DNA from 3 places in the Streptomyces mirabilis genome. Region 2 is predicted to be linked to each of the others. Evidence: riboswitches for the same ligand, from Rfam matches in the RefSeq annotation. Region 2 holds a riboswitch; each other region holds the start of a gene.
What was found. A riboswitch is a leader RNA that binds a small molecule or an ion and turns the genes downstream of it on or off. The one in region 2 is predicted to bind cyclic di-AMP.

Region 1 (7,858 bases), 190 kb from region 2:
TGCTCGACGAGCGGATCGTGTTCCTGGGGACACCGATCGACGACACCTCGGCGAACGACGTGATGGCGCAGTTCATGCACCTCGAATACCTGGCGCCGGACCAGGACATCGCGCTGTACATCAACTCTCCCGGGGGCTCGTTCAGCGCGATGACGGCGATCTACGACACGATGCAGTTCGTCAGCTGCGACGTGGAGACCACCTGCCTGGGGCAGGCCGCGTCGGCCGCCGCCGTGCTGCTGGCCGGCGGCGCGCCGGGCAAGCGGTTCGCGCTGCCGGGGGCCCGGGTGCTGATCCACCAGCCGTCACTTGCCGAGCCGGTACAGGGACAGGCGAGCGATCTGGCCCTCCAGGCCGAGGAGTTGATGCGCACTCGGAGGCTGCTGGAGGACATGCTCGTACGGCACACGGGGCAGAGTCCTGAACAGGTCGCCGCCGACATCGAGCGGGACAAGATCCTGGACGCACAGGCCGCGTTGGCGTACGGACTGGTGGACGGGATCATCCCCAGCCGCAAGACCTCGCGCACCGCGCCCGGTGCGAGGAACGCCACACCCGACGCGAGGTGATCCGCCGATGGTGCCCGAACTGCCCCCGCTGCCCGCGCTGACGCGAGCCGAGGCCGAGTTGATCGACCGTTACCTCGACGTGGTCGACCTGCTCGGCCGCATCAACCCGGCCAGGCCCGGAGACACCTACCGCGGGCTGCGCGCCGCCCAGGCGTTGGTCGCCAAGGCCGGCGAGCTGCGGGACGCCCTCGCGCTGATGCACCAGCGCGGCGAGAGCGAGGTGCACGCGCCGACGCTGGCACAGGCCCTGCGCGTCCTCGACGGCGAGCGACGGGCGGCCCGCGTCACTCTGCCGCCCGACGCCGACAATTGACACATCCACACCCGGGCCGCCGTGCGCGCCGAGTCGACGAGGCGTCCGGCCTGGGGTTCAAACGGACCAGATGGAGTACCCCCTGATGGAGTAGTCACAGGTCCCTTCGAGGAACCCGAAAAGTTGCGCAACGCGCGTAGCGGAAAGGCGGAATGAGACGCTCCGGTGCAGGTACGAGCGTCGTAGGTGTCCCCAACATCGCCCGAACAGAGGGTCGTCCACCCGAACGGGTGAGTGGTGAGTAACCCCACAAATCGCCGATTCCGCTCGGATTTTCCGACTGCCATGCGTGAAGATCCCTTCCGACGACAAGCCCCCGCCACAGCGGCGGGGCGGTCCGGGCGGACGCCGAGTCCTGCCGCTGCCCGGATGACCGGTCGACAGAAGTGCATCGGCAGGAGTGGAGGACCCAGCAAGACGGGTCGCCGGAGAGATCCGGGCGGTCCTTGGGGTGAAGCCGCGCAAGCGGCCGGGCTACTTCGCCAGCCCGAATCCGACAGGTCATCCTTCACAGGCGGCTGACGAAGGGTTGCGCATGACTGCGCTCAATCGTGTCCCGTCGATGTGGACCCGGGCCGGTACGGCCTCGGCGCTCACTCTCGCCGCCGTGGGCGGCAGCCTTGTGGTTCCTGGCGTCGCATCCGACGCCGAAGCGGCCACCTTGGCGACGAAGGCACTTCAGGTCGCGGCTTCCAAGAAGGGCTCCCCGTACCAGTACGGTGCCGCCGGGCCACGCCGCTTCGACTGCTCCGGGCTCACGCTCTACTCGTACAAGAAGGCGGGCAAGACGCTGCCTCGTACGGCCGCGGCGCAGTACAACAAGACACACCACATCTCCGCGTCCCACCGCAAGGCCGGAGACCTGGTGTTCTTCCACTCGGGCCGGAACGTGTACCACGTCGGCATCTACGCCGGGAAGGGAAAGATCTGGCACTCCCCGAAGACCGGGGAGGTCGTGAAGCTGCAGAAGATCTGGACGAAGAGCGTCTGGTACGGCCGGGTCAGCTGACCTGCCCGAGGGGGTGCCGCCGGCCGGCACCCCCTCGGGGTCCCACCCCCCCCGGGGCGTGAAAAGTGGACGGACCGGTTACTCGTTCATCATGGCTGAACGACCTCCCCCCGAGGAACGGAACGAGACGCCCCTCGAGCGTGCCGATCGCAACTTCGGCGAGCTGCTCCAGGAGCTGCGCGTCACGCAGACCGGTGTGCAGATCCTCTTCGCGTTCCTGCTGACGCTGGCGTTCACCCCGCGCTTCCCGTCCCTCGACACGGTGCAGCGCGCCACGTACGTCACCACGCTCCTGCTGGCCGTGGTGGCCGCCGCGCTCTTCACGGCGCCGGCCGCACTGCACAGGTCGCTGTTCCGGCAGGGCGCGAAGCCGACCATCGTGCGGGTCTCCTCCGTCCTGGCCACGATCGGGATGGGCGTGCTCATGCTGGCGCTGACGGGATCGGTGCTGCTCGTCGTGGACGTGGCACTGGGACGCGCCGCCGGGATCGCCTCGGGCGCGGGCACCCTGCTCGTCTGCGTGGCACTGTGGGGCGTCCTGCCCCGCGTGGTGCAACGTACGGTCGTCAGCGCGGCAACGGCTCCGAAAGAAGCACCGGACCGAGAACCGTGAGCGCGCTCCCCGTGACCGCCTCCAGGGCACGGCCCGCACGGCCGGCGGACGCGGGTGAGCGGCTCGTGGTCCGGGCGCGCCGGACCCTCGACGCACTGGAGCAGGCCCGGCATGAACTCGCGGGCCTCGCGGGCGGCACCCTGCCGCTCGGCACCTTCCAGACGGCGGGCCGGGCCTTCCGGGCCCTGCTGCGCGGCGCCTTCGAACGCGCCGGGCAGCGCAGACACGACAACTGAGCCGCTCCTCAGGGCTCTTGTGGGCCGCCGGCCGTCACCGGCTGGGCCGGCACCGTCCAGGGCAGGTCGATGGCAACCGTCTTGCCGCCCTCGCGGGTGGGCCGGACGACGAGTCTGCCGCCGCACTCGGCGGTCAGCCAGCGGATGATCACCATGCCGCGCCCGTTGTCCTGCTGGACGGCGGCAGGCAGACGTTTCGGAAAGCGCGGATGGCTGTCGGTGACGCCGATCCGCAGGTGTTCGTCTCGGTCGAGCCTGACGTCCACGGTGAAGGTGGGCGACTGGCCGAAAGTGTGCTGGACGGCGTTGGTGGCTAGTTCTGACACGATCAGGCGTACGGTGTCCGCGACTTCCGCGTCGCACGGCAGGCCCCATTCGGCCAGCACATCGGCGACGAAATTCCGGGCCGCGGAGACCGAGGCGGGATCGCTCGGCAGAGTGACGGATGCTTCCTGGTGATCTGCCATGGCGACGTCGTCCTTTTCCCACGGGACCGGAGTCCGACACGGAGCGGATGGTTCGAGTACGGTCCCGGACTGGTGCTTCGCGCCAGACTGCCATCACGGGGCCGGTCACGGGTGCGATCCACCGAGATATGCATATATCTGTCGCTCGATGCGGTGAACTCTGCGACGGCGGAGCGTATTTGGGCGGCCCGGAAGGAGTAAGGAGTACGGCCATGCAGCACGGTCCCGCGGTGCGCCGCCGCAAGCTCGGTGCCGAACTGCGCGCGCTGCGCGCCGGTGTGGGCCTCACCAGTGGTGAGGCGGCCCGTCTCGTCGGCTGGCACCAGTCGAAGGTGAGCCGCATCGAGACCGGTATCAGTGGGGTGAAACCGGCCGACGTGGAGCGCCTGTTGGACGCCTACGCCGTCACGGAGCCCGAGTTACGGGAGCTCCTGGTCGGCCTCGCGGGCTCCGAGGGCAATGGACGCCACCACTGGTGGCACGCCTACCGCGGGGTCCTGCCGCCCGCGTACCGCGACTTCATCAGTCTGGAGTCCCAGGCCAGCGGGATGCGCACGCTGGAGACCTCGGTGGTACCCGGACTGCTCCAAACACCCGAGTACGCGCGGGAGGTGACCCGGGTCGCCGTCGGCGGCCTGGAGGACGACAAGCTCGACGCACTCGTCGAGGTGCGCCTCGCCCGGCAGGACGTCCTGCGTTCGAATCCCCCGCTGGAACTGACCGCGGTCCTGGACGAGGCCGTGTTAAAACGCGAGGTCGGCGGCCCGGAGGTGATGGCTCGGCAACTGGAGCGACTGCGGGAGGCGGCAACCCTGCCTCAAGTGCGGCTTCAGGTACTGCCGTTCGCCGCGGGAGCCCATATCGGCGTCACCGGGCCTTTCGTTATCTTCTCATTTCCGAACACAACTGATCTGGATGTGGTTGTTCTCGACCACTTGACGAGTAGCCTCTATCTCGAACGGAAAGAAGACCTTCAGGCCTACACCGAGGCCTTCAACGCCCTTCAGTTCCACGCCCTTTCACCCGAGGACTCGTTGGACTACATCGCCGGGATAGGTGACGGCGCGTAAGGAGGCACCCCCATGACTGCACTGCCTCGGTACGTACGTTCCAGTACTTCACTCCGCCACGTGCGATGGCTGCGCAGCAGCCGCAGTACGGGAATGAACAACTGCGTCGAGACGGCCCGACCCGGCCCAGGACCCTGGGCCGGACTGGTCGCGGTGCGCGATTCCAAGAACAAGGCGGGCCCCGCCCTGCTGTTCACTCCCGCCAGTTGGGAGGGCTTTGTCGCCGGACTGAGCTGATCACGCCGACGGCGTGCTCGATCTGCGCGTCGGTGAGGTCCGCGCGAGCGGTCAGCCGCAGCCGTGAGATGCCGTCCGGCACGGACGGGGGGCGGAAGCAGCCGACGGCGAGTCCCGCCTCGCGGCAGTCGGCGGCCCACCGCAGGGCCTGTTCGGGGGACGGCGCGCGCACGGAGACCACGGCGGCGTCCGGTCGTACGGCTTCCAGGCCCTCGGCGGTCAGCCGGGTGTGCAGCGCCGTCGCCACCTCACGGGCCCGGGCGGCGCGCTCCGGCTCACGGCGCAGCAGCCTGAGCGCCGCGAGGGCCGCGCCCGCCGCCGCGGGCGCGAGACCGGTGTCGAAGATGAAGGTGCGCGCCGCGTTGACCAGGTGGTCGATGACCGCGGCGGGACCCAGGACGGCGCCGCCCTGGCTGCCGAACGACTTGGAGAGCGTGGCGGTCACGACCACGTCCGGGGCACCCGCGAGCCCCGCGGCCTGCGGGGCGCCCCGGCCGCCGTCGCCCAGGACGCCCAGCCCGTGCGCGTCGTCGACGAGCAGCGCCGCGCCGTGCTCGCGGCAGGCGGTGGCGAGTGCGGCCAGCGGGGCCGCGTCGCCGTCCACCGAGAAGACCGTGTCGGACACGGCGACGGCGGGACCCTCGTGCGTGCCCAGCGCCTTGCGCACGGCTTCGGGGTCGGCGTGCGCCACGACCTGGGTCGCACCCCGGGCGAGCCGGCAGCCGTCGATGAGGGAGGCGTGGTTGCCCGCGTCCGAGACGACCAGCGAGCCGTGCGGCGCGAGCGTGGTCACGGCGGCGAGGTTGGCCGCGTAGCCGGAGGAGAGGACGAGCGCGGACTCGAAGCCGCAGAAGTCGGCAAGCTCGCGTTCGAGTTCGCCGTGAAGTTCGGTCGTGCCGGAGACGAGCCGCGAGCCGGTCGCGCCGGCGCCCCAGCGGCGGGCGGCCGCCGCGGCGGCCTCCGTGATCTCGGGGTGGCGGGCCAGCCCGAGGTAGTCGTTGCTCGCCAGATCGAGAAGGGGTGAGTCGGCGGCGCGGGGGCGCAGGGTACGGACGAGTCCGGCCTGGCGACGCTGGTACGCCTGCTCGTCGATCCACGCGAACGGCGATCCGGCCATGCTGGTGCCTCCGGGCCCTGGGAGTGGTCGTGAGGGGGTCATGAAGGTGGTCGTTTTGTAGGCAGTGCACAGACCCTAGCGGGACGACGCGGCGCCCATGATGTGGCAATACCCACACGTCGAACCGTCTCTGTTGTGCAAACTCTCCTTGGCCGCAGCGGCTCGCATACGTCAGGATCGGATCTCATGGACCTGCTGAACACGCTGGTGGACAAGGGGCTTCGGCGCGAGCTGCCGACCCGTGACGAGGCGCTGGCCGTGCTGGCCACGTCCGACGACGACGTGCTCGACGTGGTGGCCGCGGCCGGAAAAGTCCGCCGGCACTGGTTCGGCCGTCGAGTGAAACTCAACTATCTGGTCAATCTGAAGTCCGGTCTGTGCCCCGAGGACTGCTCGTACTGCTCGCAGCGCCTCGGTTCCAAGGCCGACATCCTCAAGTACACCTGGCTCAAGCCCGACCAGGCCTCGCAGGCCGCGGCGGCCGGGCTTGCCGGGGGCGCCAAGCGGGTCTGCCTGGTGGCCAGCGGCCGCGGTCCGACGGACCGTGACGTGGACCGGGTCTCCGACACCATCAAGGCGATCAAGGACCAGAACGAGAACGTCGAGGTGTGCGCCTGCCTCGGCCTGCTCTCCGACGGCCAGGCCGAGCGGCTGCGCGAGGCGGGCGCGGACGCCTACAACCACAACCTGAACACGTCCGAGGGGACGTACGGGGACATCACGACCACGCACACGTACGCCGACCGGGTGGACACGGTCCACAAGGCGCACGCGGCCGGTCTGTCGGCCTGCTCGGGTCTGATCGCGGGCATGGGTGAGTCGGACGAGGACCTCGTCGACGTCGTCTACTCGCTGCGCGAGCTCGACCCTGACTCCGTTCCGGTGAACTTCCTGATCCCCTTCGAGGGCACCCCGCTCGCCAAGGAGTGGAACCTCACCCCGCAGCGGTGCCTGCGCATCCTGGCCATGGTCCGTTTCGTCTGCCCGGACGTGGAGGTCCGCATCGCGGGCGGCCGCGAGGTCCACCTCCGGACGATGCAGCCGCTCGCCCTGAACCTGGCCAACTCGATCTTCCTCGGCGACTACCTCACCAGCGAGGGCCAGGCGGGCAGGGCCGACCTGGAGATGATCGCGGACGCCGGCTTCGAGGTGGAGGGCGCGGGCGAGGTGACCCTGCCGGAGCACCGCGTGACGGCGGGCGGAGGCTGCGGTGCCCACGCCGAGGCCGGGTGCGGCTCGCACGCGGACGCCGGGTGCGGCTCGCACGAGGGTGGCGGCGTCTGCGGTTCCGTGCAGGTGCAGGCCGAGCAGGAGCAGCCCGCCGAAGCGCGTACGGATCTCGTCGCCGTACGCCGCCGTGGTGCCGGAACGGACCTCGCCCCCAATGCCTGACCTGTCCGAGCCGTCCACGCTGCCGGTGCGGGAACTGCTTGAGCTGGACCGACGGCACGTCTGGCATCCGTACGGCCCCATGCCCGGCCGCCAGGAGCCGCTCGTCGTGGAGTCGGCGAGCGGGGTACGCCTGCGACTGGCGGACGGCTCGGGCGAACTGGTCGACGGCATGTCGTCCTGGTGGTCGGCCATCCACGGCTACAACCACCCGGTCCTCAACGACGCGGCGCGCGACCAGCTGGAGCGCATGAGCCATGTCATGTTCGGCGGGCTCACGCACGAGCCCGCCGTACGGCTGGCGAAGCGCCTGGTCGACATCACGCCCGAGGGCCTGGAGCACGTCTTCCTCGCCGACTCCGGCTCGGTGTCGGTCGAGGTCGCCGTCAAGATGTGCCTCCAGCACTGGCGCTCGCTCGGCCGGCCGGGCAAGCAGCGGCTGCTGACCTGGCGCGGCGGCTACCACGGGGACACCTGGCAGCCGATGTCGGTGTGCGACCCCGAGGGCGGGATGCACGAGCTGTGGCAGGGCGTGCTCCAGCGCCAGGTGTTCGCCGACGCCCCGCCGGTCGAGTACGAGGAGTCGTACGCCGACCATCTGCGCGAGCTGATCGGGCGGCACGCCGACGAGCTCGCCGCGGTGATCGTGGAGCCGGTCGTACAGGGCGCGGGCGGGATGCGGTTCCACTCCCCCGCGTATCTGCGGGTGCTGCGGGAGGCGTGCGACGCGCACGACGTGCTTCTCGTCCTCGACGAGATCGCGACCGGCTTCGGCCGTACGGGCGCTCTGTTCGCCGCGGGGCACGCCGGCGTCACGCCGGACGTGATGTGCGTCGGC
Region 2 (7,858 bases):
CTATCCGGACCTCCTGCCCGACGACGGCAGCGGCTGCTATCCGTCCGTCCCGTTCGCCGCCAAGGACTTCGCCTACCTGCGTGACGTCGGGAAGCGGCTCAACCTGATGATGCGCACGGTGGCCCGGTTCAGTCGTGCCGAATACGTCGACACATACAAACCCACCGTCGGACACGACATGTGCAAGGCACCCGCCGACCGGTGGATCGAGCCGCTGCAGCCTGCTTCACCCGCCGCCCCCGCACACCCCAACGCCAAGGGCGAGGCGGCCATGGCCGGGGCGGTGCTCCGGCGGCTGTAGTTCCTGCGGCCGTAGCTCCTGCGTGGTGCGCGATCTCCATGGTCTCCGGACTCCATGGTCAGGGCATGTTTACAAAACTTGTCCAGGGTCACACGGGTCAGTGAGCACCTGACGCCGAGAGCACCGAGAGGTGAGTTCCATGGCTCGCGACCAGAAAGCCAAGGCGAAGGCCGAGCAGGCCAAGGGCAAGATCAAGGAGACCACGGGGCGTGCCGTGGGTAACGAGCGCATGACGGCCGAGGGGCGTGTGGAGAAGGCCAAGGGCGACGCGCGCCAGGCGAAGGAGAAGACCAAGGACATCTTCCGCGGCTGACGCCCGGCCGCTCATGGGGCGGATGGCGTACGCAGAGCAGGGGGCTCGTCGCATGGAGCGACGGGCCCCCTGCTCCGCTCTCCGGGCAGCTGCGCCGAGCGGTCGAGGATCGTAGGCTTTCCCCGCCGAAGATCGTAGGCTTTCCCCTCCGGAGACTGTGTGGGGGAGCCATCTATGACCACGGCCAGGGACCTCTTGATCACCGCCATGGACGTGGACCCGGACCGCCCCGTGGGGCAGGGCGACCTGTCCCTCGCACTCGCCGGAGCCGAGGTGATCGACCTCCTCGCCGCTGACGCCGTCCACTTGGACGGCGACCGCCTCGTGCCGGCGCCCGAGCCGACGACGGAAGACCGACTCCTGGCCGAGGCGGCGTCCTCGCTCGTACGCCAGGTGCCCTACGAGCCGGTCGAGGACTGGCTGTGGCGCAGGGGGCGCGGCCTGGCCGCGGTCCATCTGGCCGCCCTGGAGGCGGACGGCCAGCTGACCCGGCAACGCCAACGCCGACTGCTTTTCGGAGCCGTCCGGATGGTTGTGGTCGATTCGCCCGCCCGACGCCGGGCACTGCACCGCTGGGCCGCCGACGAGCCTGTCCTCGTCTCCCTCGCGGCGGCCGTCGGGATTCCGGCCGAGCAGGGCGCCGACGGTCCGGTCGTGACCGACGACGCGGTGACGACCGTGCTGGCCGCCGTCAACGACGCGGTCATGGAACTGGAAGCGGTACGCCAGCGCCGGTCCATCGAGAGCGCGGCGTTCGCCAACCTCTGGCGAGGCGCGTGACGCGAGCGGGCGCGCCGTGCCACGCCGGTTTCAGCGGGTGGCCTCGGTCCGGCGCCGGTTTCCGGTAGCGATCATTCGCCCTTGCCGGGCTGGTTCTCGGGCGTGCGGGTGCCGGTGCCGGTTCCGGTGTCAGTGCCCCTGGCGGTGTCCCGGTCCGGCGCGTCGTCGCGGGCCGCGCGCCGTGCCCGTACGGTGCCCGCGACCCGCTGGAACGTCCGTGTCAGCTGGTGCAGCGGGTTCCCCTCCTGGCCGGCGGTCGCCTCGTGTGCACCGGACGCCGTCGTCCGGAGGTCTCGGAGGTCGGCCAGCGCCGCATGCGCGAGTTCGGTCGCCTCGCGGTACTGGTCGCGCGACTTCGTCATGGCGTCGAGTGCCTCGGCGTACACAGCCACCAGCGCCCGTGCCTCCTCCAGCGTCAGCAGCTTCCAGTCCTCCCGGAGGCTGGTGAGGGCGTCCTCCGCCGCTTCCGGCAGCGGCCGGGGCAGTGCCGCGTACCGTACGACCTTCTCCAGGAGCTCCGTCGGCTCCGAGCCGTCGAGGAACACACTTCGTACCGTGGAGTCCTGCTCGCCGTACCCGGGCCGGGCGGGGGAACCGGGCAGGATCACGGCGCCACCGCGCGGTACCCGTACGCCCAGGTCGTACAGCGCCCAGTTGACCGTCTGGAACTGCTCGGGCGCGGCGCGGTGTTCCACGACCCGGTGACGCAGACCGGGCGGGAGCAGCCGGGCCAGCGGCAGGCGACCGCGTTCGTCGGTGGTCATCGCCTCGTGGATGACGACGTTGATGCTCCAGCTGTGCTGCGCGGCCTCCTTGAGCAGGCGGCGCAGTGCCTTGTCGTCCTGTGGCAGCGGGTTGATGTCCCGCAGGCGGAGCCCGGCCACGATGTCGTGGTCCCAGGGGATCTGGTGTCCCTCGGGCCAGAACATGGTCGCGGGAGAGGGCCACGCGAGGTCCCAGGGCCGTTCCGCCTCGGCCACCAGCGTCCAGCGGCTTCCCTCGGCGGCGTGATCGCGCCCGTCCGTCGTGAGCCGTGCGCGAACCGTGACGGCGTCGTCGACCTGCCAGCGCGCCTCGAAGACATGCCCCTCGGAGTCCGAGGAGTTCTCTGCCTCCAGGAAGTCGTGGATCGTCTCGTCGGCCTTCAGCCTCCGCAGGTTCTCCCTGAGGATCTCCTGCGGGGCGGGCCCGACATGGCGCCCGCCGGCCAGCCAGACGGTTTCCGGAGCGGTGGCGCGGGCGGTGGAGGGCTTGGGCATGAGTCACTTTGCGGTGGGAGGCGGCGTGCGCACCCAGTATGGTCAGCGCGGGTGGCGAGCCGGGCGGCGAGGTCCGCGCGGATCACGTACATCCGCTATTGCGAAACTTCGGCCGTTCCGGTGCCTTATGTGTGCTTTGGGGCCTTGGTTGATGTGGCGCCGTCCGTCACGCCGGGCGCAGCGCGCTGTGGATCGCCTTCTGTCCGGCGAAGAAGATGGACTCTTCGCGTATCGAGGCACCGGGGCTGGGGGCGTGGATCATCATGCCGTTCCCGGTGTAGAAGCCGACGTGGCTGACGTTGTCGTAGAAGAAGATCAGGTCGCCGAACTGGATGTCGGTCAGGGGAATCGCCGCACCGGCGGTCGCCTGCCCGTGCACGGTGCGCGGGAGTGCGACCCCGGCGGCCCTCCAGGCGGCCTGGACGAGGCTGGCGGAGTCGTACGAGTCCGGTCCTGTCGCGCCCCAGACACACGGCTTGCCGATCTGCGTACGGGCGAAGGCAAGGGCCTTGGCGGCCTTCCCGCCGTACGCCGACTCCGCGGCGCCGACGGGGCTTACCGTGCCGGTGCCGACGGGCACACCCGCGGCCAGCGGCATCCCCACGCCGAGGGACATGTCCGCGCCGAGCGGCATCCCCGTACCCATGGACATGTCCGTGCCGAGAGGTATCCCCGCGGCCAGGGGCATCCCGGTGCCGAGGGGCATGTCCGGGCCGAGCGTCATTCCCATACCCATGGACGTGTCCGTGCCGAGAGGCATCCCCGCACCCATGGACGTGTCCGTGCCGAGAGGCATCCCCGCACCCATGGGCACGTTCGTGCCGAGCGGCATTCCGGTGCCGAGGGACATGTCCGGGCCGAGCGGGGTCGACTGCTGTCGCTGCCACTCCGCCGCTGCCTGGTTGCGAGCCTGATCCTCCGGGGTGGGCCAGACGCCCTCGGCCGGACGTGACTCGATCGCCGCGGGCCCGGGGTTCCACTGTGCGGCGTGCTTGGACACCAACTCACGAGCCAGCGCCAGTTTCCGCTGGATCTTCTCCTTGGACGTCTTCAACGCGGACTGCCCCGGCGCGGCGGGCAGCGCGGGCAGCAGGGCCGTGGCGGCCTCCTGTGCAGGTTGCGGCGCGGGCTCCGGCGCGGCCGGCAGCGCGGCGACGGCCCTGGCCGTCAACTCGGCCACGGGCCCGGCGGCCGCCTCGGCGGAGGGGCCTGCGGTCAACTCCAGAACGGGGCGGGCGGTCAACTCCCGCCCACGGTTGGTGAGCCCGTCCTCCGGCCGCTTCGCCGGGCCCGTGGGCCGCGCCTCGGCCGGGCGGTTCGGCATCCGGTCGGCCGGCAGCCTGGCCGGCGCGGACGGACCCAGCTGCGTGCGCGCCGCGTCGAACCAGGTCTTGGTGATGTCGTCGAGGGCGGGGTCGCGGCGCCTGCGCGCGGTTTCCGGCGCCGGGTTGACGCGGCCTCGGCTCCCTGTGGTCATCGCGCGGGTCCCGTTGACGAACCCGACGGCGTTCTCGGCCTGGTCGTAGAGGGAGCTGATCCGCTGCTGCACCTCCTCGCGGCTCGGACCGTCCGCGCCACTGAGGGCGGCCGTCGCGCGTGCGGAGTCGGGCATGCCAGGGAGGCTGCCGCCTCCAGGGCGCGGGGTTCGTTCCGGCGCCATGGGAGCCGTACTCCTTCCGTACTCCGCCTACCGGGTCGGCCGTCGGGTTCGGGCGGAAGATTCCGGAAGGCATGCCCTACGGCCCCTGCCCGAGAGGGCAGTTGGGCCGATTCACCCCAAGGTCGGTTGGGTCCCGGTTCCGGTTGCCGCGGGGGCATCGGATTCGGCGGAGGTCGCGCGACCCGGCGAGGTTCGCCGGAGGGAGTCGTGCGGCCTGCCGCCAACTTAGCCAATTTGTGTGCCTGGTGTGAAGATTGGAGCGCGAACTGTCCGATATGTAATTGTGACCTTCGTCTACGTGTCCCGGCCACGACCAGGATGTCGTACGACCGCCGTGCGCCCCACGGTCGCCGCGAGCGTGCGCAACCGGCGCCAGTCCAAAGGGGGTTGGACCTCCGGTACGCCGGGCCGTTCCTTGGGGACGCGGACGCGCAGGGCGCCGGGTTCGACGCGGCAGTGGACTGGGGCGGGCAGGACCAGGGCCTCGCCGTCGATGCCGGCCTCGACTTCCGCGCGGTCGGCGTCGATGACCACCTCACGGGTGGTCAGGACCGCGAGTCCGTCCGGCGCGGGGTCCAGTACGAGCGCGGCGGCCTCGGCCGCGCTGTCCACCGTGATGCCGAGGACACCGAGCAGCCCGGAGTCGAGCCGTTCGCGGCGGCCGAGACCGGCCGGATCGTTGGTCCGGTAGGGGTTGTTGCTCACCAGCACGGCCTGCGGGGCGTCGAGCGTCGTGTCGCCGGCGCGGGCGGTCAGTCGCGGCCCGCGCTGGCGGGTGAGCAGGTCGGGCAGGAGGTCCAGGATGGTGCCGATCTTGTCGTCGCGGTACGCGGGACTCTGCACGACCGCCGCGTACGCGCCGAAGGAGGCGTTGTTGACGAACGGGTGGCCGCCGGCGAAGCCGAGGTCCACGCGGAGTTCGACGCCGTCGGTGAGGGCGTCCAGGCAGGACGCCGGGTCGTCGCGGTCGAGGCCGAGGTCCATGGCGAAGTGATTGCGGGTGCCGGCGCAGACCACCAGGAACGGCAGACCGTGTTCGGCGGCGACGGCCGCGACCAGCGCCTGGGTACCGTCACCGCCGGCGACGCCCAGCAGATCCGCGCCGTCCGCGACGGCGGCCCGGGCCAGCGCGGTGACGTCCTGGTGCTTCTCCGGGTCGAGGAGCACGACCTGCGCGCCGAGCCGCTCCGCCTTCTCCCGCAGTCCGAACCTCGCCACCTTGCCGCCTCCGGAGTGCGGGTTCATGAGGAGGAAGGGGCGCCGCGGCGGTGGTGCCCTGCGTTCCTTCGGGCGCGGGGCGCGCGTCCGGTCGCCCCGCAGGGCGTACCGGCCGCTCCAGACGGCCACGGTCCACAGCGCCAGGGACACGGGGACGGCCCAGAGCAGGCCGGCCACGGCGAACAGGGTGAGCACGGCGCCGGGCGCGACGGCCGCCAGCACGGCCGCCACCCAGCGGAGCGGGCCGCGCCGGGTCAGCGCCCACCACAGCGCCGCCGCCGTGACGGCCACGCCGAGGAGCACGGCCAGGAGCAGCAGTACGCCGTCCACGCCTCCGTAAGCGAGCGGCAGCAGGACCGCCAGCGCCGCCGTGACCAGCGCGGCCCTGGCCGCCCACCGTTTCCCGTGGCCGACCCGCCCGCTCGCATCCACACCCATCGACACAGTCGTATGCAACCGCCGGGTCAGGCCCCGCGCAACCGCCGCGCTCTGCGAGGGCACACGCCAACCGGGGCCGGCCCGGGCGATTCTCACCGATCCCTTGGCCGACCCCTCGGGGCCGGGACCGTCGAGGCTGATGCACGATGGGCGGCGGCGAGCCCCGGCGGTGCGCCGGGGTGTGGCGGGGAGGGGCAGTGGTGATGAGTGGGCAGCGCGGCCGTGTTCTGGTCGTGGACGACGACGCGGCGATCCGCCGCTCGCTGGAGCGCGGACTGAGGCTCGGCGGATTCACCGTGGACCTGGCCGACGGGGGGCGGCCGGCCCTGGCGGTGGCCCGGCGGACACCGCCGGACGTGATCGTGCTGGACATCTCGATGCCCGACCTCAGCGGCATCGAGGTGTGCAGGACACTGCGGGACGAGGACAACGACGTACCCGTGCTGATGCTCTCCGCACTCGACGAGACCGCCGACCGGATCGCCGGGCTGCAGGCGGGCGGGGACGACTACCTCGTCAAGCCCTTCGCCCTGCAGGAACTGGTCCTGCGCCTGGAGGCACTGCTGCGGCGCAGGCCGCCACGGGACAGCGGCACCGTACGGGTCGGCGGGCTGCTCCTGGATCCCGCCGCCCGGGGGGTGAGCCTCGACGGGCGGCCGGTGGAACTGACCCGACGCGAGTTCGAGCTGCTCCACTTCCTCGCCCGCAACGCAGGCATCGTGCTCAGCCGGGACCAGCTCCTCGATCGCGTATGGGGCTACGACTTCGAGGTGCGCACCGACGCGGTGGACACCTTCGTCAGCTATCTGCGCCGCAAACTGGAGACGTCGGGGCGCTCCCGGATCATCCACACCGTACGAGGCGTGGGCTTCGTCCTGCGCGACGACGACCCGGGGGAGCGGCCGTGAGACTGTCCACGCGGATCGCCCTGGCCGTCGGCGCCACCGTGCCCGTACTGGTTCTGGCCACCGGCTGGCTGCTGCTGCGGCTGGTCGCCGCTGATCTGCACGACCAGCAGGACACGCATCTGCGCGAGCGCGCGGTGGCCGTAGCCAAGGACGCCCGGGGGCTGCTGCGCGCGAGCGCCGCCGACCGCTCGGCGGCGGTGGAGCAGGCCCGCGAACGCCGGCTTTTCACCTCGGCCCTGGACGTGGGCGTACGGCTGACCGGCCCCGAGGGGACCTTCACGGGCGGCCCGCAACCGGCGGCCGACGTGGCGCTGCCCGTCAGGGCTCCCGTCCCGGTCACCCTCCGTGCCGACGGCAGGAGCTGGCGGATCCTGTCGACCCGGGTGACCGGGTCGCGCCCGGGTGTGCGCGGCACCCTGTGGCTGTTCGCGTCCGACACCGCCGCCGACACCCAGGTACGCCTGGTCCGACGGCGCGCGGTGACCGTCGCCCTGCTCGCCGCACCGCTGTCCGGGCTGCTCGCCTGGGCCGTCGCCACCCGGGCGAGCACACCGCTGCGCCATCTGCAACGCCGGGCGAGCGGCCTCGACCCCCGTTCAAGTTCCACCCGCCTGGACCACACCCCGACGCGGATCGCCGAGGTCGACGACCTCGCGCGCACCCTGCAGACCGTCCTGGCCCGCTACGACGAGCAGGCGGCCAGGACCGCCGAGGCTCTGGCCACCGCCCGCTCCTTCGCCTCGGCGGCCTCGCACGAACTGCGCACCCCGTTGATGAGCATGCAGACCAACCTGGAGATCCTCACCGAGCATCCGGAACTCGCCGGACCCGACCGTGACGAAGTGCTGCACGACCTGAGCCGCGAACACGCACGCCTCCTCGGGGTCCTCGTCATGCTGCGCGACCTCGGCCGCGCAGACCTCGTCGAGGCGGACGCCTTCGGCCCGGTCGACCTCGCCGACCTCGTCGAAGCGAGCACGG
Region 3 (7,858 bases), 4.7 Mb from region 2:
CGCCCTATGCGTCGTACGGTGGCCAGGAAGCCCAGTACGGCGACTTCACCTCGTACGACGGCTACGCCACCTCCGGTACCTACGCGACCGGAAGCTTCGAGACCACGGGTTTCGAGACCTCGACCTTCGCGGCGGACCCCCTCTTCGGCGACATGTCGGGCGGCGGCGGCACAGGTTCGTACGACGCCACGCAGTGGAGCACCGGCAGTCACCAGACGCCGCACTACGACCCGTACGCCGCGCAGCACCAGGCCGCGTACGACACCGGTGCCTACGACACGACCGCCTGGGCGAGCGGATACCAGCAGCTCGCCGACATCCCCGCGCAGCGCCCGGGCCCCGAGGGCACCGGCCAGTGGGACGCGGCCGCCTGGCTCCAGGCCGAACAGACCGGCCAGACCCAGCAGTGGACCGCGCACACCCAGGAGACGGGCGCGTACGACGCCACGCAGTGGAACACCGCGGGCGAACACGACCCGTACGAGGGGTACGAGCAGCACCAGCAGGCCGAGTCGTACGAGCAGCAGCTCGCCGCCGAGGCCTACGAGCATCAGCCGGTGCCCGAGTCCGACGTGGACGACCGGCCCTTCGACCAGCAGGCGACCGCGGCCTTCGAGCAGGTGTCGTACGAGGAACCCGGCGCCGCGGAGGACGAGTTCGAGGACGCCGGTGACGCGCAGGACGCGCCGCTGCTCGAGGACATGGAAGAGGTCACTCCGGCCCCCCGTGTCGCGAACCGGTCCGCGTCCCGTTCCCGGCGGCGCACCCCGGCGAAGCGTTCCGCCTTGCTGACCGTCGCGGTTCCCTCGGCCTGTGTGATGGGGGTCGCGGGGATCGCCGCCGCCTCCGTGGGCACCATCGGCGGGAACGACAGCAAGGACAACACGACCCTCAGCGCGTCCGACGGGACCGCGGTGAAGCCGTCGGCCGCCAACAACAAACTGGACACCCAGCTCCAGAGCCTCTCCGCGGGCGCGGACGACTTCGCCGACCGGGCCAGCCGGACGCAGGAACGTATCGACCTCAAGGCTCAGCAGGCCGCCGAGAAGCAGAAGGCGGCGGCGGAGGCGGCCCGCAAGGAGCGGTTGCGGCCGAAATTCGTGCTCCCGGTCACGCAGAAGGGCCTCAGCGCCTACTTCGGCCAGGCCGGCATCAACTGGATGTCCGTGCACACGGGCATCGACTTCCCGGTGTCGTACGGCACGCCGGTGATGGCCGCGACCGACGGCACCGTACGGACGCAGTGGAACAGCGCGTACGGGAACATGGCGATCGTCACCGCGATGGACGGCACGGAGACCTGGTACTGCCACCTCTCCAGCTACAAGGTGCCGTCGGGGACGGTCGTGAAGGCCGGTGACCAGATCGCGTTCTCCGGGAACTCCGGCAACTCGACCGGTCCGCACCTGCACTTCGAGGTACGCCCCGCGGGCGGTTCGGCGATCGACCCGCTGCCGTGGCTGCGCAGCCACGGCCTGGACCCGACGTAACCCACCGGCTCCTCACCCGACTCACCCGACGACGTGACCGAACGCCGTCGCCGGGCTCCGAGCTGCCGCCCCGTAGAACCCGTAGGACTACAGCTTCTCCACCGGCGCGTACCGCAGCAGCAACCGCTTCGGCTTCGCCTCGCCGAAGTCGACCGTCGCCTCCGCGTTCGCGCCCGTTCCCTTCACGCCGACCACGGTGCCCAGGCCGAACTGGTCATGGGTGACCCGGTCGCCGACCGCCAGCGAGACCACCTGCTTCTCCGAGATCCCGCGGCGCGTCGCGAAGCCGGAGGCGCCGGACGCCGCGGACCGCGAACGCGAGGACGACAGCGAGGCGGCCACACCGGAGACGGGCCCCGAGGACACCGGAGCGGTCGCACCGGTGCGCTTCCACTCCAGGTGCGTCTCCGGGATCTCCTCCAGGAAACGGGACGGCGGGTTGTAGGAGGGCTGACCCCAGGCGCTGCGCATGGACGAACGGGTGAGGTACAGCCGCTCCCGCGCGCGCGTGATGCCGACGTACGCGAGGCGCCGCTCCTCCTCCAGCTCCTTGACCTGTCCCAGCGCGCGCATGTGCGGGAAGACGCCGTCCTCCATGCCGGTGAGGAAGACGACCGGGAACTCCAGGCCCTTGGCGGTGTGGAGGGTCATCAGGGTGATGACGCCGTTGCCGTCCTCCTCGTCCGGGATCTGGTCGGAGTCGGCGACGAGCGCGACCCGCTCCAGGAACGCGGAGAGCCCACCGGACGCCGTACCAGCACCCGCAGCCGCACCGGCGCCGACATCCGCCGTACCCGCAGTCGCCCCCGTGCCTTCGCCTTCGCCCTCGCCGGTCTCCTGCTCGAACTCCAGGGCCACGGCTGCGAGCTCCTGAAGGTTCTCGATCCGGGTCTCGTCCTGCGGGTCGGTCGAGGCCTGCAGCTCGGCGAGGTAGCCGGTGCGCTCGAGCACCGCCTCCAGGACGGTCGCCGGACCCGCGCCGGACTCGACGATCGTGCGGAGGTCCTCCATGAGCGTGTTGAACCGCTTCACGGCGTTCGTCGACCGCGCCGCCATCCCGTACGCCTCGTCGACACGGCGCAGCGCCTGCGAGAAGCTGATCTTCTCGCGCTGCGAGAGCGCGTCGATCATGGCCTCGGCGCGCTCGCCGATCCCGCGCTTGGGAACGTTCAGAATGCGGCGCATCGGGACCGAGTCCTCGGGGTTGGCCAGGACCCTCAGGTACGCGAGGACGTCCCGGACCTCCTTGCGCTCGTAGAAGCGGACGCCGCCGACGACCTTGTAGGGCAGGCCGACGCGGATGAAGATCTCTTCGAAGACACGGGACTGGGCGTTCGTCCGGTAGAAGACGGCGACGTCGCCCGCCCTGGCCTCGCCCGCGTCGGTGAGACGGTCTATCTCGTCGGCGACGAACTGGGCCTCGTCGTGCTCGGTGTCGGCGACATAGCCGGTGATGTTCGAACCGGCGCCCGCGTTGGTCCACAGGTTCTTGGGGCGGCGGGACTCATTGCGCTCGATGACCGCGTTGGCGGCGGACAGGATCGTCTGGGTGGAGCGGTAGTTCTGCTCCAGCAGGATCGTCGTCGCGTCCGGGTAGTCCTCCTCGAACTGGAGGATGTTGCGGATGGTCGCGCCGCGGAAGGCGTAGATCGACTGGTCGGCGTCGCCCACGACGCACAGCTCGGCGGGCCCGAGCTCGCCCTCGGCGGGCGGCGCGTCCTCGGGCCGGTCACCGGCGGCCGGGCCGACGAGCTCCCTGACCAGGGCGTACTGCGCGTGGTTCGTGTCCTGGTACTCGTCGACCAGGACGTGGCGGAAGCGGCGCCGGTAGTGCTCGGCGACGTCCGGGAAGGCGCGCAGCAGGTTGACCGTGGTCATGATCAGGTCGTCGAAGTCGAGCGCGTTGGCCTCGCGCAGCCGCGACTGGTACATCGCGTAGGCCTGGGCGAGGGTCTTCTCGAAGCCGTCGGCGGCCTGGGCGGCGAAGTCCTCCTCGTCGATCAGCTCGTTCTTCAGGTTCGAGATCTTGGCGCTGAAGGACTTGGGCGGGAAGCGCTTGGGATCGAGATCCAGGTCACGGCAGACGAGCGCCATCAGCCGCTTGCTGTCGGCGGCGTCATAGATCGAGAACGAGGAGGTGAAGCCGAGCTTCTTGCTCTCGCGGCGCAGGATCCGCACACACGCGCTGTGGAAGGTCATCACCCACATCGCGTTCGCGCGCGGGCCGACGAGCTGCTCGACACGCTCCTTCATCTCGCCCGCGGCCTTGTTCGTGAAGGTGATCGCGAGGATCTGGCCGGGGTGGACATGACGCTCGCCCAGCAGATGGGCGATGCGGTGGGTGAGCACCCGGGTCTTGCCGGAGCCCGCGCCGGCCACGATGAGCAGCGGGGAGCCGGAGTGCACCACGGCCGCGCGCTGGTTCTCGTTCAACCCGTCCAGCAGGGCCGCCGGGTCCACGGCGGGGCGGGGCGCGCCGTCGCGGTAGTAGGCGTCCCGGCTCGCGGGCACGTCGAAGCGGCCGCCGAACAGGTCGTCCGGAAGCGGCTCCGGCGCCCCGTCCTCGGGCGGCGGCGGGGGCTCTTCCTCGTGGGCCCCGGAAGGCTGGAGGTCCGCCAGAAAGCTGTCATCAAAGAGGCTGCTCATCGCTCTCCGAGTCTAGGCGGCCCCACTGACAACCCGCGGCCACCCTGGAAACCCGACCGGTTTTTCCGCGATCGCGCATGATCTCTTTCCGTGACCGCGCCTGATTCCTTTCCGCCACTCTTTCCGCCGCGGACGCCGTCACCGTTCAGGATCGTTTCATTACGGTCAGCCACAGTCGGTCCCGATCAATGGCCTCCAGGATCAAGGTCACGAAAATGTATCGGGCATATCGCACATCAAACTTCACAGAACACTTATGAGTTGGCTAGCGTGCCGGGCAGGCCGCTCGACCCAACCGGCGAACACCGCCGGGCCGTGCGGCCTCCGCCGAGTCCGGTGCGCCCACGCGGCAGCCGGAGCCGGGGACCCAACCGACCTTGGGGTGAATCGGTCCAACTGTCCGCTGGGACAAGGACCGTAGGGCAAACCTTCCGGAATCACCCGCCCGAACCCGACAGCTAACTCGGTAGGCGGATGACGGAAGGAGTCGCCACCTTGGCGTCGCATCGCAAGTGGAGTCCTACGGGTACACGCATAGCGGGTATACGGACCCCCGCCCTCGCCACGGCGGCCCTCACCTCCGTGGCCCTGCTCTCCCAGACGGCGAACGCCGCGCCCTCGGCCGATCCCAAGCCGAGCGTCGAAGAGGTCGAGAAGAAGGTCGACGACCTCTACCACCAGGCCGAGGCGGCGACCGAGAAGTACAACGCGACGAGGGAGAAGACCGCGCAGCAGCGCAAGCGCGTCGACTCCCTCCTCGACGACGTGGCCCAGCGCACCGAGAAGCTCAACACCGCGCGCGAGGAGCTGGGTTCGTTCGCCGCGGCGCAGTACCGCACCGGTGCCTCCGCCCCCGACACCGCGACCCTCCTGCTGGCCGACAATCCACAGGACTACTTCGACCAGACCCAGCTGATGGACCGGCTGACCAGCCGCCAGAAGGTGGCCGTCGACGACTACATCACCGAGCAGGCCGCCACCACCAAGAAGCGCGCGGAGGCCTCCCAGAGCCTGCAGACGCTCACCACGACGCAAAGTGCGCTGAAGACGTCCAAGGCCGACGTGCAGCGCAAGCTCGCCGAGGCGCGCGACCTGCTCTCGAAGCTGACCGCCGAGGAGAAGGCGCGGCTCGCGGCGATCGAGAAGAAGAAGCAGGAAGCGGCCGACCGCAAGGCGGCGGAACTGGCGCAGCAGCAGGCCGCGGCGGAGAAGAAGGCCCAGGAGGCGGCCGCCCAGCAGCAGACGACCTCCGGGACCACCGGCACCTCGGGCACCTCGGGGAGTTCGGCCACCGACTCCTCGTACACCGCCAAGGCCGACAAGGCCCTCGCCTTCGCCCGCACCCAGATCGGCAAGCCGTACGTCTGGGGCGCGACCGGGCCCGGCTCCTACGACTGCTCCGGCCTCACCCAGGCCGCCTGGAAGGCCGCCGGCGTCGATCTCCCGCGTACCACCTGGGACCAGGTCAACGTGGGCACGACGGTCCCGCTCGCCGATATCAAGCCCGGTGACCTCGTCTTCTTCTACGACGACATCAGCCACGTCGGCCTCTACATCGGCAACGGCATGATGATCCACGCCCCCAAGCCGGGCGCGTACGTCCGCGAGGAGTCGATCTTCTACGGCGGTGAGTCAATCATCCACAGCGTGGTGCGTCCGGCCTAACGCCCCGGCGCCCGGCACGCGCGCGTGGGGCTCATCGGACTCCACGCGCGCGTGGCCCGCCGCCAACCCGCTCGAAGGTCCTTAGCATCGGGCCCATGTCAGCCATCTCCCCGCCCGGCCCCCGGTGGACCGGCCTGCGCACCTGGTGGGCGCAGAGTCCGCCGGGCGCCGGAGCCGCGATCCTGGCCACCGGCATCATCTCGATCGGGCTGGAGCAGACCGGCTACGAGATCCTGTCCCGGATCGTGCTGGCCCTGGCGGCCGTCGGCTGGCTCGGGCTCGCCGCGGCCTTCGTCGTACGGCTGCTGCGGGAACGGGAGCGGTGGCTGGCGGAGGCCGCTGCGCCGGGCGCGCTCACCGCGGTCGCGGCGACCACCGTGCTCGGCACGCGGCTGGTCACGCTGGGGTGGGAGGTGCCGGCCGAGGCCCTGCTCGCCCTGTCGGCGGTGCTCTGGCCCGGGCTGCTCTTCCTGGTCGTACGGCAATGGCGGCCCCGTATGCCCGGAGCGGTGTTCCTCGGCTGTGTGGCCACGCAGGGGCTCGCGGTGCTCGGCGCGACGCTCGCCCCCGCGACGCACACGGACTGGCTCGCGCACACCGCGCTGGTGCTGTTCTGGCTGGGGCTCCTGCTCTACGCGCTGGCGATGTTCTACTTCGACTACCGCGAGGTCGCCACGGGCGCCGGGGACCAGTGGGTCGCGGCCGGCGCGCTCGCCATCTCGGCGCTGGCGGGGTCGAAGCTGATCCTCGCGTACCAGGCGAACATCTACCTGTGGAACAACGACGACAACGGCGTGCTGCGCTGGGTGACCGAGGCGCTGCTCGTGCTCGTCCTCGGCTCGTACTGCGTGCTGGCCGTGGCGGAGGCCCGGTGGCCCCGCCCGCGCTACGACGTGCTGCGCTGGGCGACCGTGTTCCCGCTGGGGATGACGGCGGTGGCGGCGCTGTCGGTCGCGGCCGCCATCGGCGTCGGCTGGCTCAGGGGGCTCGGGCAGGTACTGCTGTGGATCTCGGTCGCGGCGTGGCTGGCGGTGGTGGTCGTAGCGGTCAGGCGTCCTCAGGAGCCGTAGGCGTCGGGCGTCCGCACGAGCCGTAGCCGTCAGATGTCCGGAAGCGCCGTAGCCGTCCGTGGGGGCCTTCGGGGGGCCGTCAGGTCCAGAGCACCGCGATGAAGATGTTCGCGGTCGTGAGCAGCCCTACGAGCCCGAACAGGCCCTTGTCCACCTTCTCGTCGTCCCGCTTCACATAGACGAGCCCGAGGATCACGATCAGCAGGGCGAGCTTCACGCCGATCTTGATGGTGTTGACCGAGTGGTCGTCGGCCTGGTTGAGGCCGACGAGGGCGACGCCCGTGACCAGCATGGTCAGCGCGCCGTACAGCATGGCGGGGACGAACCGGGCGGTGCCCTGGCCCATCGCCTTCATCTGGGTGAGGAAACCGCCGAGGAGCGAGGCGATGCCGATGATGTGCAGGCCGACGAAGAGATGGATGAGTACGTCCATGGAGCCGGAGCCTAATCGGCGGCCCTCACCCCTCTTGTCACCGGCCCACCCCCTGTAGACCACTACCACCCGGGAACCACCGATTGTCCCGGAACCGCCCCATCGGTCATCACACCGCGTGAAGTCGACGGCGCCGGGCCGGGATCACGGTCACATGCGGTCACCCCGCGATCCAGTGGCGCCACTTCCGTACATGACGTTACCGGGACATCACTCTCAGGTTTAGCGTCCTCCACCAGGTGGCCGGCTCCCCACCGCCGCCCGGGCCAGGGGCGGCAGCCGGACACCACCGCCGAGAAAGGTCCGGCGGCGGCCCGCTCCCCCTGTGTGGGGCCGCCGCCGGACGTGTCCCCGCTGACCGCGCTCGTCCCCGGCGGTCGTACGCAAGTCCCGGGAAGGATGTGGGCCCTCGTGGCAGCGCACCGAAAGCCCAGACAGCGCTCGCTCGGTGGAAACACGGCCCGCACAGCCGCGACCATCGCCCTCGCGGGAGCGGCCACGGCGACGGGCTTCGACGGGACGGGGCACGCGGACCCGCAGCTGTCGCCGGCACA

Region 1: it holds a riboswitch for cyclic di-AMP, as region 2 does, so the genes downstream of both, SMIR_RS34020 (C40 family peptidase) here and SMIR_RS34885 (C40 family peptidase) in region 2, are expected to answer to the same signal.
Region 3: it holds a riboswitch for cyclic di-AMP, as region 2 does, so the genes downstream of both, SMIR_RS14030 (C40 family peptidase) here and SMIR_RS34885 (C40 family peptidase) in region 2, are expected to answer to the same signal.

What each region holds. Positions count from the first base shown of each region.
Region 1 is NZ_CP074102.1:7,675,528-7,683,385, reverse strand. Features, by position in the region: gene SMIR_RS34030 (ATP-dependent Clp protease proteolytic subunit) at 1-569, shown strand, start outside; gene SMIR_RS34025 (hypothetical protein) at 577-882, shown strand; cyclic di-AMP (ydaO/yuaA leader) riboswitch at 1,260-1,414, shown strand; gene SMIR_RS34020 (C40 family peptidase) at 1,418-1,891, shown strand; gene SMIR_RS34015 (DUF6328 family protein) at 1,983-2,504, shown strand; gene SMIR_RS44990 (hypothetical protein) at 2,501-2,740, shown strand; gene SMIR_RS34005 (ATP-binding protein) at 2,749-3,207, opposite strand; gene SMIR_RS34000 (helix-turn-helix domain-containing protein) at 3,420-4,277, shown strand; gene SMIR_RS33995 (DUF397 domain-containing protein) at 4,290-4,514, shown strand; gene bioF (8-amino-7-oxononanoate synthase) at 4,471-5,631, opposite strand; gene bioB (biotin synthase BioB) at 5,818-7,023, shown strand; gene bioA (adenosylmethionine--8-amino-7-oxononanoate transaminase) at 7,016-7,858, shown strand, end outside.
Region 2 is NZ_CP074102.1:7,861,579-7,869,436, forward strand. Features, by position in the region: gene SMIR_RS34865 (SGNH/GDSL hydrolase family protein) at 1-301, shown strand, start outside; gene SMIR_RS34870 (CsbD family protein) at 441-614, shown strand; gene SMIR_RS34875 (GOLPH3/VPS74 family protein) at 789-1,394, shown strand; gene SMIR_RS34880 (hypothetical protein) at 1,466-2,653, opposite strand; gene SMIR_RS34885 (C40 family peptidase) at 2,820-4,265, opposite strand; cyclic di-AMP (ydaO/yuaA leader) riboswitch at 4,322-4,492, opposite strand; gene SMIR_RS34890 (diacylglycerol/lipid kinase family protein) at 4,608-5,969, opposite strand; gene SMIR_RS34895 (response regulator transcription factor) at 6,173-6,877, shown strand; gene SMIR_RS34900 (sensor histidine kinase) at 6,874-7,858, shown strand, end outside.
Region 3 is NZ_CP074102.1:3,205,201-3,213,058, forward strand. Features, by position in the region: gene SMIR_RS14020 (M23 family metallopeptidase) at 1-1,490, shown strand, start outside; gene pcrA (DNA helicase PcrA) at 1,578-4,136, opposite strand; cyclic di-AMP (ydaO/yuaA leader) riboswitch at 4,452-4,624, shown strand; gene SMIR_RS14030 (C40 family peptidase) at 4,632-5,801, shown strand; gene SMIR_RS14035 (tellurite resistance/C4-dicarboxylate transporter family protein) at 5,897-6,871, shown strand; gene SMIR_RS14040 (hypothetical protein) at 6,951-7,304, opposite strand; gene SMIR_RS14045 (C40 family peptidase) at 7,716-7,858, shown strand, end outside.